Regions from separate parts of the Porticoccus litoralis genome, predicted to be linked through region 3. Evidence: predicted binding sites of a transcription regulator. Region 3 holds the regulator's gene; each other region holds the start of a gene.
The links. Region 3 encodes PhoB, which activates phosphate uptake and scavenging genes when phosphate is short. Its sites were predicted from a motif close to TGTCATAAANNTGTAACA; they were not measured.
Positions count from the first base shown of each region.

Region 1 (5,678 bases), 120 kb from region 3:
ACTGGCACTGTTTTCTGCCATCGCTCGATCCAGGTCATCCAACCCATAGCGGGTAACTTCATACTCAATGCCCTGCTCCCTGGCCATTTTTTCCGTCAAGCCGACCTGTGCGATTTCCGGGTCTGTAAATGTCACCCGCGGCATCACCCGGTAATCCACCTTGAATTTTTTAAAGCGACCAAACAGTGCATTCACTGTTGCATACCAGGCTTGGTGGGCAGCGGCATGGGTAAATTGATAGGGTCCGGCAACGTCGCCACAGGCATAGATATTTGGAAATCGGGTGCGAAGGTATTCATCCACCACCAATGTGCCATCCGGGTTACGCTCGATCTCCAGCTTTTCCAGCCCCATATTCCCGGTGCGGGCCTGCCGACCCAGCGCAACCAGAACCTGATCAAACACGATTTCACGGCGATTACCGTCTGAGTCTGTGGCCAGTGCCACCTGCTCGCCGCCACGGGTATCGAATTCTCCAATCCGGTATCCGAGCAATACCTCCACACCCTCATCCTGTAAAACTGCCAACACCTGCTGGGCGGCATCTTCATCCTCACGTGGCAGAAGGTGCGGACCAACCAGCGTCACCCTGGCGCCAAGGCGTTGCATCGCCTGTGCCAGCTCACAACCAATGGGGCCAGCACCCATAACGAGTAGATGTTGCGGCAATGCCTCCAACTCCCAGATGGTTTCGGAAGTCAGATAATTGATCTGGTCCAGACCGGGAATTTGCGGAATACGAGGGCTCGCACCAGAGGCAATAATAATATTTGCTGTGGTAATGACCTGACCATTGACCATCACCTCCCAGGGTGAACAGATGCTGGCGTCGCCCTGAACACAGTCCACTCCCAGGGAGGAATAGCGCTCAATAGAGTCATGGGGTTCTACTTGTCGTATCACTTTTTTTACCCGGCCCATGACCCGGGCGAAGTCGACACTAGGGGTGCCGACATCAATCCCGAACGCTGCCGCACGCTGAATCTCTTTTACCGCGCGGGAGGCACGTATCAGGGACTTGCTGGGCACACAGCCGGTATTCAGGCAGTCACCACCCATGCGTTGTTTTTCAATCAGTGTGACCCCCGACTTCAGAGCAGAGGCGATATATGCGCTCACCAAGCCGGCGCTACCCGCACCGATGACCGCCAGGTTGCGATCGAAGTTGGCCGGACGTGTATAACCGCGGTAAGCCCGACGGCGCTTGATGGCATCCAGCAGCGCACGAGCCACATAGGGGAACATCGCCAACAACAAAAAGGACAGCAACAGGCCCGGTGTCAGAATAGAGGCTGCCGACAACTCTTCTATGGAGCCAATTTCAGCGCCGGCATTCACATAGACAATGGTGCCCGCCAGCATCCCCAACTGGCTGACCCAGTAGAAGCGCCATACGGGGATGGGCATCAGCCCCATCACCAGGTTGATCACCCAGAAGGGTATGACCGGTATCAGCCTCAGGGAAAACAGGTAGAAAGCACCGTCTTTCTCAATGCCACGGTTGACCACACCGAGGTAGCGGCTGAAACGAGCCTGTACCCAGTCACGCAACAACAGCCGCGACACTACAAATGCCAGTGTGGCGCCAAGCGAACTGGCGAAGGACACCAGCAGCACGCCCGTCCAGAGTCCGAAGATCATACCGCCAATCACTGTCAGCAGTGCCGCCCCCGGCAGTGAAAAGCCGGTGGCTACCACATAGATGACAAAATAGACCGCCGCCGTCAGTCTCGGCTGCTCGGCATAGAGTGCCTGATAAAAGTGAGGATGCAGATATTGCTGACCATCTAAAAGCAGGTAAGCCGCCACAACCAGGGCTATAACTATCAGGATGGCTATTTTTTTTATGGGCATGAATTGTCCAGGGTTTTATGTTTTTCAGTCTGCTTAGAGGCTGTAATGACATTAGGGTTCAGTATGACCGTCATTCCCCTATCGGGAAGCAACGTCATAAAAATGTCAAAGAAGTGTCATATAAGAGACAGAAAATAACGCTTTTCGCCCGGACGCTTTCCTATGGACAATGTGACTCAGCCGCAGAACCATTCTGTACAGGAGCCAAACGTGGACGCTAACAAGCCGGATCTCAACAGCGCCAACTTTTTCATCAACCGTCATATCAGCATGATGCAGTTTAACCTGCGGATTCTTGAACAGGCGCTCAATGAAGAGTACCCGCTGCTGGAGCGGTTCCTGTTTCTGATGATTTTCAACAGCAACATGGATGAGTTTTTCGAAATCCGCCTGGCGGGTCTCAAGCGTCAGATCAGCTTTTCCCGGGAAACTGTCAGCATTGACGGCATGCGCCCCAAGGATGTGCTGGACACCCTGAGCGAACAGTGCAAATTAGCTACTGAGAAGCAATACCAGATCCTCAACGAGGTTCTGTTGCCGGCACTCCAGTCCCAGAAAATCCGTGTACTCAACCGGCAAAGCTGGAGCCCGGAAATTGCCAACTGGGCAGAAGATTACTTTCGCCACCAGGTAATGCCCGTTATCAGCCCGATCGGACTGGACCCGGCACACCCGTTTCCCCGCCTTGTGAACAAGAGTCTCAATTTTATTGTGTCGTTGGAGGGCAAAGATGCCTTTGGACGGGATAGCGGCATGGCCATCGTGCCAGCTCCACGCTCCCTGCCCCGGCTGGTTCGCGTGCCCGACGAACTCTGTGACGACGGCGATAATTTTGTCCTGTTGTCTTCCCTGATGCACGCCCATATCGACGACCTTTTTAACGGCATGACGGCTACCGGTTGCTACCAGTTCCGCATCACCCGGGATGCCGACCTGGATCTCAATGCCGCAGAGGTTGAAGACATTGCCCGGGCGTTGCGCGGGGAGTTGCATTCGCGTCGCTTTGGCAGCGCTGTGCGGCTCGAGGTCGACAAGCACTGTCCGGAGGAGCTGATCAGCTTTCTGCTGGATCAGTACAACCTGACCGAGAATGAACTCTACCAGGTCGATGGCCCCGTGAATCTCGGTCGCATGATGCAATTGCGACAAATGTTGAATCGCAGCGAATTAGTATTTCCCAGTTTTATCCCGTCAATCCCCAAATCACTGCGCGGCTCCGATCACAACATTCTCGACTCGGTGAGAAAAGAAGACATTCTCCTCTATCACCCGTTTCAGTCATTTACACCGATCATTGACCTATTGCGCCAGGCAGCCAAAGACGCCGATGTACTTTCCATCAAAATGACACTGTATCGGACCGGTTCCTCGTCGGAAGTGGTGGATGCATTGGCAGAAGCCGCCCGGGCCGGGAAAGAAGTCACCGTGGTGATTGAGCTACGCGCACGGTTTGATGAAGAGGATAACCTGCAGCTGGCAACACACCTGCAGGAAGCCGGGGCAGTGGTCACCTATGGGGTGGTGGGCTATAAAACCCACGCCAAGGCTCTGCTGATTGTGCGACGGGAAAACCAACAACTGCGCCGCTACGTGCACCTTGGAACCGGCAATTACCACGCTGGAAACGCTCGCCTCTATACCGACTACAGCCTGTTAAGTGCCGACCCTGACCTCAGTAATGATGTACACAAGATTTTTCAACAGCTCACCGGCATGGGCAAAGCGGAACGCATCAAAACACTCTTCAGCGCCCCTTTCACCCTGAAGAAAAACCTGCTGAGACTGATTGAAGAAGAAGCGGAAGCTGCCCGTCAGGGCAAAGAGGCCCATATCATCATCAAGGTCAATGCCCTGACAGAACCGAAAGTTATCACCTCGCTTTACGAAGCGAGCATGGCCGGCGTACAAATTGATTTGATTATCCGCGGCATGTGCTGCCTGCGCCCCGGCCTGGAAGGGGTTTCAGAAAACATTCGCGTACGCTCAATTGTTGGCCGTTTTCTGGAACATTCCCGGGTTTACTATTTCCACAATGCCACGCCGAGAATCTACTGTGCCAGCGCCGATGTCATGGAGCGCAACCTGATGCACCGGGTAGAAATCTGCTTTCCGATTCTGAGTGGTCGCCTGCAGGCGAGAATCCGCAGCGACCTGCAAAGTTACTTACAGGACAACTGCCAGAGTTGGGAAATGCAATCGGATGGCAGCTACCTTCTCAACCAGCCCGAAAAAAACCAGCCGAGACTGTCTGCACAAATGGAATTGCTCAGCAAACTGACCGACTGACAGCTCCTGTCAGATTCCATTGAAGCGCAGCTGGAAGCCAATTTTTTTCAGCACCTGGCGCTCGGCAGACAATGCATCGCTGGTCAGGGGGTGACGCTCCAGCCAGCCTTCATCAAAACCGAGCACGATCTCGGAGCCCTGAACCGTGGTGGAAAAGAGCGGCTCCCCTTCCACGGCAGTCACGTATTTGAACACAGCCGCCAGGCGCATGATCGCGCAAAGCTTTTTCAGATACAGTACTTGTGCCTTATCAAGGCCGACTAGGTTTTCCGTCGGGAATTTCTGGCGGTGACTGCGCACCAGTAGTGCCAATATCCACTGCATCTGCTTGCTGAAGCCAGGCAGATCCGAATGCTCAATCAGATACTGCCCATGCTTGTGGAACTGTGTGTGCGCCACACTCAACCCGACCTCGTGTAAACGGGATGCCCATCGCAACAGGTCCCTATCCGTCTCAGTTAGATGCCATTCCTGCGCCGCTTTCTCAAACAGCAGCATGGCCATAGACTCCACCTGGTCGGCATTCTGCTGATCCACTTCCGCACGGCGCATCAGGGAAGAGACGGTTCGCTCCCGAACATCCTCATGGACTTCGCGGCCCATCATTTCGTAGATCACCCCTTCCCGCAGTGCGCCGGGCGAGGTGTTCATATGTGCCACCCCCAAGGCATCGAAAACGCCACAGATAATCGCCACACCGGGCACAATCACGCCGCGCCTCCGCTCACTCAGACCTGGCAGATCCGTCAGTTCATCAATATGGTTATGGGACAACAGAAACTTGCGCAGGCCCGTCAGGCAGGAAGCATCGAAACCCTCCGCTGACCAACCCTGTTGCATCAGAATTGCTTCGACACTGCGCATAGTGCCGGAAGAACCGACCGCGTTGTCCCAACCATGCTGTTTATAGGCTTTGCGGATCAACAACACTTCCTGATACGCCGCCTGGTAGGCCTTGGCAAAGCGTTTTTCGGAAATTTTTCCGCCCGGAAAAAAACGGTCACGATAAGTCACACAACCCATGTGCAGACTCTCGCGCAGCTTCGATTCAAAACGCTGCCCGATCACAAACTCCGTACTGCCGCCGCCAATATCCACTACCAGCCGCGAATTGTCGTCATCGGCAAGGGTATGAGCCACACCCAGATAGACAAGCCGCGCCTCCTCTCGACCGGAGATGACTTCTACCGGAAAACCGATCAGTGCCTCCGCTGGCTTGATAAACGCTTTGGCATTCTTGGCTGCACGCAGGGCATTGGTGCCCACAATCCTCACGGCCGAGGGTTGCAGTTTTTCAATCACCTGGCGAAAACGGGCAAGACAATTGAGGCCGCGCTCGATAGCGTCTTCAGCGAGTCGATTGGATTTCATGCCAGCGGCCAGCTGGACCCGCTCCCCGAACCGTTCAATCGGGCGCATTTCGCCGTGGGCTACACGGGCCACTATCATGTGAAAGCTGTTGGACCCTAGATCAATGGCCGCCAACGTATGGCCGCTATCTGAAATATTATTCACGAATTACCTTTGCGGGTTTCTTT
Region 1 is NZ_JAUUUU010000003.1:233,039-238,716, reverse strand. It holds gene Q8A57_RS07630 (FAD-dependent oxidoreductase) at 1-1,854, opposite strand, end outside; gene ppk1 (polyphosphate kinase 1) at 2,065-4,140, shown strand; gene ppx (exopolyphosphatase) at 4,150-5,655, opposite strand.
Region 1: ppk1 (polyphosphate kinase 1) is a predicted target of PhoB. The motif match lies at 1,947-1,964, and genes of this name have one in related genera.

Region 2 (5,678 bases), 130 kb from region 3:
ATCTTCTGACTCCCGGCATTGTCGATGGTGAAGCAGCGGGTAGCCGCCTTAACCTCAGCGAGCCCCAGGCGGTTGAAGAACAATTATCACGGGTGGATGGTCGTGGGGCGGGGGATATCACGGCGGTATTCTTACGCATGGTGCCCCCCAACATCGTCAAGGCGGCCGCCGATGGCCAGATGCTCGGGCTGATTTTCTTCAGCCTGCTGTTCGGCGTCTTCATGACGCGGATTACGCGGGAGCACAGTCAGACCATGTTGAGCTTCTGGAACGGCGTATACGAAACCATGATGCAGGTCACTCTGTTTATCATGAAGTTTGCTCCACTGGGGGTGTTCGGCCTGGTGGCCAAAACGGTGGCGGCGACTGGCTTTGATGCATTTCAGCCGTTGCTGGTGTTTTTCATTACCGTGGCATTGGGGCTGGCCATCCATGTGTTCATCACCTTGTCGCTGATACTGCGTGCTGCGGGCATTCACCCGGTACGACATTATCGGGCCATGCTGCCGGCGATGTTGACGGCATTTTCCACAGCCTCATCTTCCGGCACACTGCCGGTCACCATTGAGTGCGTGGAAAAAAATGCCGGTGTCTCCAACCGCACCAGCTCTTTTGTGTTGCCGCTGGGCGCCACCATCAACATGGACGGCACGGCACTTTATGAATGTGTAGCCGCCATGTTCATTGCCCAGGCCTATGGATTGGAATTGAGCTTTGCAACGCAGTTTGTGATTGTGCTGGTTGCCTTGCTTACTTCCATTGGTGTCGCAGGTATCCCTGCTGCCAGCCTGGTGGCGATTACCGTGATTCTGGGGGTGATCGGTTTGCCTCTGGAGGGTATTGGTATGTTGCTCGTAACTGACCGCATTCTGGATATGATGCGCACCGCTGCCAATGTTTTCAGTGATTCCTGTTGTGCGGTGGTGATTGCCAGATCTGAGGGCGAAGACAATGTGCTGAGTGGGTAAGCGATGTATCCTTTATGAAGATATACCCTGCATAAAAAAAAAGCCCGGCATTAGCCGGGCTTTTTTATGGCGGTCATGTTTAAGAACTTCAGCTGAAGATACCCTTGAAGAAATAGAAAAACAAAATGGCCAGGCCGGCTCCGGCGGGTAGGGTGACCAGCCATGACATAAAAATGGTACCGACAATACGCAGGTTTAGAGCGGCGATGCCGCGGGCCAGGCCGACGCCCAGGACAGCACCCACCAGTGTGTGGGTGGTAGAAATAGGCAATCCGGTACCGGAAGCTAAAACCACAGTGGCAGCGGCACCGAGTTCGGCAGCAAAGCCGCGACTAGGGGTTAGTTCGGTAATCTTTCGGCCGACGGTACCCATCACCTTGAAGCCGTACGTTGCCAGACCGAGAACGATCCCCACGCCACCCAATAATAAAATCCAGTGTGGCATGACGCTTTTGGCTTCGACGGTACCTGCCTGCACGACATTGACCACGGCGGCCAGAGGACCTACCGCATTGGCGACGTCATTGGAGCCGTGGGCAAAGGCCATGGCACAGGCGGTGAACACCATCAGGATGGCAAATACCCGTTCCACGTTGGCGAAACGGTTATCCTTTTCAGCGGCCTCGTCAGCTTGCACGCGGCTCAACAAGATCGTACCCAGTGCCATCACCACCAGGCCTATCACTAATGCAATGAGAGTGCATTCGCCGAAGCCTAGTTTAATGCCGAAGTCTTTGAAAACGTGTTTCAGTCCTTTCAGCATGGTGACCATGGCGATCAGAAAGCCCACTGCAAACATGTAAAAAGGAATGATTTTTTTGGCCCGGACGAAGGGGTTGTCCTGGGTCAGAATCAGCCTCTGTACACTGCGGAAAAGCATGTAGGAGATGGCACCAGCCAGTAGTGGCGAGACGACCCAGCTGGCAACAATGCTTCCCACCTTACCCCAGTTGACGGCGTCGGCGGAAATACCCACCGCTGCAAAACCGACAATGGCGCCGACGATGGAGTGGGTGGTGGATACGGGCCAGCCCATGACACTGGCCAGTAGTAACCAGGTGCCCGCTGCCAACAGAGCTGACATCATGCCGAACACCAGTAGGTCCGGGGAACCGGCCATGACAGCCGGGTCAATGATGCCCTTGCGGATGGTTTCAGTGACCTCACCTCCAGCGAGGTAAGCCCCGGCAAACTCGAATATCATGGCGATCAGGATCGCTTGCTTGACAGTCAGAGCCCTGGAACCCACCGAAGTACCCATAGCGTTGGCGACATCGTTGGCACCAACTCCCCAGGCCATGAAGACCCCGAATATACAGGCCAGAATAATCAGTATCTGGCCGTACTCAGCAAATAACGTCATGGGTTGTTCTCGTTAATTGTTGTTATAGGTTTAGCGGGCAAGCAGCAGTTGCAGTTTGCCACCCACACTTTGGGATAGGTCGGCTACTTCGCCAATGATATCGATCACCTGGTATAGGAACATGGCATCAATGGGCGGTAGCTGTTTTTCTTTTTCGAAAAGACTGTGACGAATATCCTGTTCGAGTTGGTCTGTGCGGTCTTCAAGAACATCCAGTTCGCGGATAAGTTTTTCCACAAAATCCACTTCCTTGCCGATAAAGCCGACTTCGAGCAGCTCATCAAGCTCGTTAATGGCTTTATGTGCCTGACGGCATGCTTCCACAGAAGTAGTGACAAACTCGGTCATCTGGCTTTCAAGTCCTTCCGGAATGGACATTTTTCTGCCCAACATGAGCCCGGCAATATCCTTGGAGCGATTGGCGATACGGTCTTGCTGGCTGAGCATATTGAGCAGATCGCTGCGGTCCATAGGCATGAACAAGCTTTTTGGCAGGTGCAGGCGCAGCTTGCGCTTCATGGCATCCGCTTCATGTTCCAGCTCGGACATGCGATCAAAAATCTGTTCAGCCTGTTGCCAGTCGTTGGCAATGGCGGAGGACATGAAGCTGCAAAGGAGTTCGGTGCAGGAAACGACTACGGTCATGTGGGATTGCAGGGGACTGATAGGTGACTTACCGAAAAGACTGGAAAGCGGGTTATTGAAAACCATGGAGCGTCCTCCTTAATGTGTAGGGCGCGAGTATAGGTAGCTGAAACAAAAATGTCACATATAGGGGGTGGAAACCGGTAATTTCTTATACTCGAAGTAACGTTGCTCAGACTTGGCCATAGCGTTCACCGTCTCCCAGCCAGCGCTGGATAATCAGGTTGGTAGTGTGCGGCGAAGTTTCCAGCAATTGCCTGGCCAGGCGTTTGACCTCCGGCAACAAGTGGCTATCCCTTTGCAGGTCTGCGATACGAAGTGACATCTCACCGGTTTGACGGGTGCCGAGAACTTCACCTGGGCCGCGCAATTCAAGGTCTTTTTCGGCGATACGGAAACCGTCGTTGGTTTGTCGCATGATACTCAGGCGCTCACTGCCCTGTTTTGACAGCGGTGGGCTGTAGAGCAGCACGCAGTGACTTTCCAACTTGCCGCGTCCGACGCGGCCGCGGAGTTGGTGTAGTTGCGCCAGGCCAAGACGTTCCGGATCTTCGATGATCATCAGGCTGGCGTTGGGCACATCGACACCGACTTCGATCACCGTGGTAGCAACCAGCAGCTGGATATTTCCCTGCTTGAAGCGTTCCATGGTTGCTGCTTTTTCTGCGGGTTTCTGGCGGCCGTGAACCAGGCCAATTTGCAGTTCCGGTAACAGCAAATGCAGCTCGTCCGCGGTGGCTTCCGCCGCCTGAGCCTCCAGTACATCGGATTCCTCAATCAGGGTGCAGACCCAGTAGGCCTGTCGTCCGTTGGCGCAGGCGCTGCGGATGTGGTCGATGATTTCCGGACGGCGATTCTTCGCCAACACCACGGTGTTGACCGGGGTGCGTCCTGGGGGCAGCTCATCAATAGTGGAGCAGTCCAGGTCCGCATAGGCACTCATTGCCAGAGTTCGGGGAATGGGAGTGGCGGTCATGATCAGCTGGTGGGGCAGCACATCGCCCTTACCCTTTTCGCGAAGTGCCAGTCGTTGGTGAACCCCAAAGCGATGTTGCTCATCTACGATGGTCAGGCCCAGCCGGAAGAAAACAACACCCTCCTGGAACAGGGCGTGAGTGCCAATGACAACGCGTGCACTGCCGTCACCAATCATTTGCAGTTGCCTTTCGCGGGCTTTGCCTTTGACCTTGCCAGTCAGCAAGGACACCTCTATCCCTAAAGGCTCCAGCCAGGACTGAAAATTAGTGCGATGCTGCTCGGCAAGAATTTCCGTGGGCGCCATGATTGCTGCCTGGTAGCCGCTAGCTACGGCCTGTAGTGCAGCCAGAGCCGCCACCACGGTTTTGCCGGAGCCTACATCACCCTGCACCAGGCGCAGCATGGGATGTGGTTTGGCCAGGTCAGCCATGATGTCTGCCGCCACCCTGAGCTGTGCGGCGGTCAAAGCAAATGGCAGTGAGGTCAGAAACTGTTGTTGCAGTGCTTGGCCGGCACCTAGGCTGGGTGCCGGGTGGCGCTGGATCTGTTGTCGCAATTGCACCAGGCTCAACTGGTGGGCCAGTAGTTCTTCCAGGGCCAGCCGTTGTTGTGCCGGGTGGCTACCGGTCAGCAGCTGATCCATGGGTGCCGTGGCAGGGGGCTTGTGAATAAACTGTAGTGACTCAAGCAGAGAAAGCTCACTACTGTCTGGCAGCAGCTCCTGAAGTGAGTCTTCACTTACAAGCAGTAGTGCTTGTTCAATAACAGTTCTTAATCTTGCCTGGCTAATGCCTTCAACAGCGGGATAGACAGCAGTGAGATACGGTTGCAGGGGTGGCGGCTGGTGCTGGTCGAGAAACTGGTACTCGGGGTGGTACAGCTCAAGACCGGATCTGCCACGCCGGACATCACCAAAACAGCGCAGGTGTCCGCCCCGGGTAAGATTTTCCCGTTGGGCATTGGAAAAATGGAAAAAACGTAATGTGACTGTGCCGGTGTGATCCTGCAGGCGACACATCAGGCTACGGCGTCGCCCCTGGACTACATCGCAACCACGCAACTGCCCTTCTATCACGACATCGGAGTTGGGTTGCAGGGCGCCGATGGGGGTGATGCGGGTGCGGTCCATGTAGCGAAGGGGCAGGTGAAACAGCAAGTCCTGAACAGTTGCAATGCCAAGCCGGGCTAGCTTGCTGGCCAATTGGGTACCGACACCCCGCAGTGTGGTGACGGGCATGGTGGCAAGACTGTTTTCTGTCATGCGCAGGTGGTACAGCTCGGCAGGGAGTTTTGCTTGATGGCATCTCGCAGTGCATCAATGGCTTTGTGGCGTGGAAAACTGGCCCGCCAGGCCAAAGCTACTGTGCGGCAGGGAGATGGAGCTACAAACTCCCGTGTGACCAGCAAACCTTCCTTGTATCCTGCACCAATCGCTGCGGATAGAGGCAAAATGGTGATGCCGAGGTGGCTGGCCACCATGTGGCGTAGGGTTTCCAGGGAGCTGCCTTCACTGTGGGTGCGTATTTGCTGTTGGCTCTCATCCAGGTGCTGGTTGAGGTTGGGCAGGGCTTCCCGCACCTGGTCGCCAAAACAGTGGCCCTCACCGAGCAGCAGAACATTTTCATTATCCAGGTCTGAGGGTTTGATAAAGTCCTTTTTCGCCAATCGGTGATCGGTGGGTACCAGAACCACAAAGGGCTCAGTATAAAGAGGCTGAGTAACCA
Region 2 is NZ_JAUUUU010000003.1:244,651-250,328, forward strand. It holds gene Q8A57_RS07655 (dicarboxylate/amino acid:cation symporter) at 1-968, shown strand, start outside; gene Q8A57_RS07660 (inorganic phosphate transporter) at 1,057-2,331, opposite strand; gene Q8A57_RS07665 (TIGR00153 family protein) at 2,362-3,042, opposite strand; gene recG (ATP-dependent DNA helicase RecG) at 3,149-5,215, opposite strand; gene Q8A57_RS07675 (hydrogen peroxide-inducible genes activator) at 5,212-5,678, opposite strand, start outside.
Region 2: Q8A57_RS07665 (TIGR00153 family protein) is a predicted target of PhoB. The motif match lies at 3,084-3,101, and genes of this name have one in related genera.

Region 3 (5,678 bases):
ATTCCCGAGGAGAGGATACTCACTCGCCAGTTTGGCGACAGTTACCAGAGTTACTGCGGCACTGTGCGTCGCTGGCTTTGACGATCAGCGAACAATGGGGGTGATTTTGGAGCCCTCGATGGTGAGGTTGTACATCAGGCCCTTGTTGGAAAAGATGAAACCAATGATAGGCTGCTGTGCCGTCTGGGTATCAATTTCTCCACCGGCCCCAAAGCTGGCGATGGCGACGCTGCCATCGACTCCCGCTTCCCAGCCCTCACTATTGCGGAATTTGTTGAGGGCGCTGTCCGTCATGAACAGGATGATTTGAGATTTGATCTGTGCGCCCAGTTGAAAGCCCAGGGAGGCAGAGGCAATGTTGTAATATTTGACGTTATTGCCGCTAATGCGCAGCGCGCCTTCGCCGTACTCACCACCCACCCAGAAACCGGCTTTGTAGACCTTGGGAAAAACCAGGATACCTCTGGCCTGTGAGGTCAGTTCCCTGGCGGCAGGAGACTGTTTATGTAACTCGGCCAGTGCTTCCTGCACATAGAGGTCGATTTCCAGCTTAGTGGCAGCCTGGCCTGATGCAGAGAAAAACAGGCATCCCAGCATGAATAACCAAACGGACTTCTTCACGGCTAACTTCCTCCTCGGAATCGGGTCTAACCACCGTTATCGGTTTTGTATGGTAACTGTCGCCGGGTGTCCTGAATATAGTCCAGCACATATTGTCGTTCTTCGGTGACAAAACGTTTGATCGCTATGGCGAAATCCACATTGCGAATCCAGTGGGCCGAGCAGTTTTCCCGTGGTTCAAAGCCGCGGCGTACCTTGTGCTCACCCTGGGCACCGGCATCAAAATGTGCAAGATCAGCCTCAATGGCAAACTCTATGCCCTGGTAATAACATAGTTCAAAATGCAGGAAATCATATTCCTGGATACAACCCCAGTAGCGACCGTAGAGACTTTCATCGTCGTAAAAGAAGAGTGCTGCGGCCACCTTTTCGTCATCGCGCTCGGCTACGGCCATCATCAGCTGGCCATCCATCACCTCGCCCAGGCGGTCAAAAAATGACTTTGTCAGGTAGCCCTGGTTGCCGCTGTGTTTGTGATAGGTGCTGTGGTAGACCTGGTAAAAAAACTCCCACCATTCGGGGGTGATTTCCCCGTTGCGCAGGCGCCTGACAGCCAGCCCTTTATTGGCCAGTTCGCGGCGTTCGCGGCTGATATTTTTGCGTTTGCGGGACGATAACGCAGCGAGAAAATCATCGAAATGCCGATAACCCCGATTTTCCCAAAGATATTGCACATTGCTGCGCAGCAGAGCGCCGGCCTTCCCCATGGCCTGAATCAGAGTGGGCTCCGCAAACAGTAGGTGCCAGCTACTGATATCTTTGTCGTCGGCCAGCTTGTGGATGGCGGAAAGCAACAACGGCGCTACCCTGGCAAGCTCGATATTGGGTGCCAGGGCCAGCCTGGGCCCCACCGCGGGGGTGAAGGGAACAGCGCTGAGCAGCTTGGGGTAATACGCCATGTTTTGACGCTGGTAGGCCTCAGCCCAGGTCCAGTCAAAAACGTATTCTCCCCAGGAGTGATGTTTCAGGTACATCGGCAGGGCACCAATGGTGCGCCTTTTCTCCGTAAGGAGCAGGTGACAGGGTTGCCAGCCCGTGGCGGTGGAGGCACTGCCGGAGTGTTCCAGAAGCGAGAGAAAACGATGCTGCAAAAATGGGTAAGAGCTGTTGTATAGCCCATCCCAAACACTGGCATCGCATTCATCAATGCTGTTTAGAACCCGAATATCCAAAAAACTGATCCATCTTGAGTGGCACCGACAGTGATTACGGACCCCGATAGGGTCGGTAATCGTCAACAGGGGACTATGCTACTACAGTCGGTTTTGGAAGGTGGCAGCAAAAGCAGCTGCCTTTACCCAGGGTGCTGCGAATCTGCAGGGTGCCGCCGTGGCGCATGAGAACATGTTTGACAATGGCCAGACCGAGGCCGGTTCCGCCAGTGCTTGAGGCGCGACTGTTATCGACGCGGTAGAAGCGTTCGGTAAGCCGCGGAATGTGTTTGGGATCTATGCCGTAGCCATCGTCACAGATCTCAATAATCACTTCATTTTCGGTGCTGCGGCAGGTCAGGCTAACATCCACGCCACCGGGATTATGTTTGATGGCATTGATGGCCAGGTTGGAAATGGCGCTGTACAGCTCTTTGTATTCACCTCTGACCTCCAGTTTTTCTTCCACCAGCTCCATCGAAATATGGTGGTTTTCGGTGCAGACCATGCGGGCATCCTGCACGACCTGTTGCAGCAACGTGGCAATATCAACGGTAGAGCGCGGTGGGGGTTTTCGGTTCGACTCCAGCTGCGACAGCATGACCAGATCGTTGGCCAGCGCGTTGAGGCGTTCGGTCTGCTGGTCCATCTGATTGAGGGCTTTTTTCCAGGTGCCCGGCAGTTGATCACTGTTATCTTGCAGGGTTTCCAGATAACCGGAGAGTACGGTCAGCGGGGTGCGCAGTTCGTGGGAGATATTGGCAACAAAGTCCTGCCGCATCTGTTCCAGGTTGCGCAGTCGGGTGATGTCCTGCGCCATCAGGATAATATTCCCGTCGCCAAACTCGGCTGCACTGAACAGCAGGGTTCTGCTCGGGTCTTCCGGGGAGGGTAATTCTGTAGGTGGCGGCAGTTCGTTGTGCTGGATAAAGGCCACAAAGCGTGGGTCGCGAAGAATATTGATTATGGACTGGCCCCGGTCCCCCTTTTCCAGGCCCAGTAAGGCCTCTGCCGCGGGATTCCACCATTCCAGAACACGGTCAGGGGTCAGTGTCATGATGCCGTCGGGTAACGCAGAGGTGATATTGCGCACCCGTTCGGAAAGCTGGCGGCGGCTCTGTTTGGCGCGGTCATTGCGCTGCTGCATACGGTACAGGTAGTCCGTCATATCACCCCAGACACCACTGGCATCTGGCGGCAGCCCATTAGCCCCCTGATCCAGCCAGTCGTAGAGGCGGGCGATATGAGAAAAAGTCCAGAGCATATAGATGCTGCCACCGGCCAGCAGGGTGAACAGTATTTCGCCCAGCATGAAGCCGATGAATAACAGCAGCAGCGTGATCAGGACAATCCGCCGTATTTCTGCCTGTAGCCCTCTGTGCAAGTGTAGTCCTTACTCTTCTACAACCCGTGTGGAGAAGCGGTAGCCCGCGCCCCGCACAGTCTGTATGAAGCGGTCATGGCCTTCAAGGGCTATTGCCTTGCGCAGCCGTCGAATATGGACATCGACGGTGCGCTCATCCATGTACACATTGCCGCCCCAGACGTGGTCCAGAATTTGGTCGCGGGAGTAGACCCGCTCCTGGTGGGTCAGGAAAAAACTCAGCAGGCGGAATTCAGTCGGCCCCATGGAGACGGTCTGATCATTGATGGTCACTCGGTGGCTGATGGGATCAAACAGCAAGCTTTCCACCTGGATCGGTTCCTGTGGCAGGGCCGGTTCAGCGCGGCGCAGAACCGCGTTAATCCTGGCTACCAGAGCGCGGGGAGAGAAAGGCTTGGTGATATAGTCATCGGCACCGATTTCCAGTCCCTGGACAACATTGTCCTCACTGGCCTTGGCGGTGAGCATGATGACCGGAACGTTTTTGGTCAGCTCGTCACGTTGCAGGCGACGAATCAGCTCGACGCCACTGGTGCCGGGCATCATCCAGTCCAGTAACACCAGGTCTGGTTGCTCGTCGATGATCATGGCGTGAGCCTGCTGGGCGTTTTCCGCCTGAATGCAGTTGAATCCCGCCACGTCGAGAGCTGTGCTGATCATGTCGCGGATGGCTGGTTCGTCATCCACGATGAGAATGGTTTTTTCGCTCATATCCCTATCGTCTCTTTTCATATCTGTGTATTACATGACTCAGGTATGACAGAAATATGACAGTGGTTGGCACGACATGGTGAACTAGTTGCCGCCCAGCTGATAGTCGAGCACCAGTCCTATAAAAATAACGGCACCCACGTAGTTGTTGTTGAGGAAGGCCTTAAAGCAGCCGTCCCGGTCACGGTTACGTATCAGGTACTGCTGGTAGAGAAACAGCAAGGCCGCAACAGCCAGCCCCAGAAAAAACCAGAGGCCGCGGCCAAAATTCGTACCTATCATTAGCAATGCAATCACCACCAGTACCTGCAGGGTGGCGGTGATGGCGATGTCCATGTCGCCAAACAGAATGGCCGTGGATTTGATCCCGATTTTCAGATCATCATCACGATCAACCATGGCATAGAAGGTATCGTAGGCGATGGTCCACAGGATGACAGCAGCGTAAAGCGCCCAGAGCTCAGGGCGCAGTGAGCCGGTTTCCGCTGCAAAGGCCATGGGGATACTCCAGGCAAATGCCGCGCCAAGTACCAGCTGGGGCAGGTGGGTGTAGCGCTTCATAAACGGATAGCAGAATGCCAGCGCCACGCCGACAAAGGCCAGCTGAATGGTGAGCGCGTTGGTTAGCAACACCAGCAGGAAAGATAACAGGCACAGGGCGGAAAACAGTATCAGTGCCTCCCTGGCGGTGATGGCGCCTGTGGCCATGGGACGGTGCTGGGTGCGAGCTACATGACCGTCGACTTTGCGGTCGGCAAAATCATTGATGACACAACCGGCGGCACGCATCAGGAACACGCCGAGAACAAATACCAGCAGATTCTTGATGGAGGGAACGCCCTCTGCCGCTAGCCACAGGGCCCAAAGGGTGGGCCATAACAGCAACAGCGTCCCAATGGGCTTGTTGAGGCGCATCAGGCTGATGAAGTCTGGCAATCTTTCCCGCAATGAGTTCATGTTAGGCGTTAATACCGGGCTAAAGCGGGGTATTGTAAGGGGTAAATTCCGGTAAAAACATCTCACACACCAACAGCGGTTTGTTGTCCAGCCAGAACAGGGAGCGTCGCCCCGGTATTGTGGCCTGTATCCCTTGCAGGGGACCGGGTAGAGGTAGCTGGCGGGTATCCTGGCAGGTGAGCTCTATGGCACCCCTGCGCATGTGTGGGTCGCTGAATAACAGCGCTCCCAGTGGTCGGTTGTCCAGTTTGCGTAAACCGCGCAGACGCCCGTTTAGTGAGGTTTGGGGGATGACACTGCGCGCATAGACCCAGGGTCTGCCACCGCCGAGCAGAATCACTTCGCGAATCAGCGCCAGCTGGTGGTGCCTCATAGCCAGTGCTTTGCGCTCGGATGGTCTGGGGAGTGACATCTGCTGGCGGATGACCTGTACACCAAAATCACCATGACTGAGTTTGATCAGTCGCTCGGTGAGGGAACCCCGATCCAGCAGCCAGCTGCGAAGCGGGCCGTTGGCCGGTGAAGCGGGGCCGCGCTTGTGGCGATGCCAACGGGGTTCTGACGTGAACGACATGGGGGTCCTGGTAACGCTGGTGTGGTGGCTATTCTAACGGCTGAGAAGGCAGTTAGGTTCGTGTTTGGGGTGACAGTTTTTCCAGTAACAGTCCCATGGCCTGTCCGCGATGACTAATGCGGTTTTTCTCGGTTTTCTCCAGCTGCGCCGATGTCACACCCAGCTCTGGTATCAGGAAAAGGGGGTCGTAACCGAAGCCATTGTCACCCTGTGGCGCGAAGCTGATTCTACCTTCCCAGGTTCCCTGGCAGATCAGCGGTGTCGGGTCTTCGGCATTGCG
Region 3 is NZ_JAUUUU010000003.1:111,535-117,212, reverse strand. It holds gene Q8A57_RS07045 (methyltransferase family protein) at 1-81, shown strand, start outside; gene Q8A57_RS07040 (BPSL1445 family SYLF domain-containing lipoprotein) at 85-621, opposite strand; gene Q8A57_RS07035 (GNAT family N-acetyltransferase) at 648-1,793, opposite strand; gene phoR (phosphate regulon sensor histidine kinase PhoR) at 1,867-3,156, opposite strand; gene phoB (phosphate regulon transcriptional regulator PhoB) at 3,166-3,867, opposite strand; gene ubiA (4-hydroxybenzoate octaprenyltransferase) at 3,952-4,824, opposite strand; gene Q8A57_RS07015 (chorismate--pyruvate lyase family protein) at 4,844-5,398, opposite strand; gene Q8A57_RS07010 (XTP/dITP diphosphatase) at 5,451-5,678, opposite strand, start outside.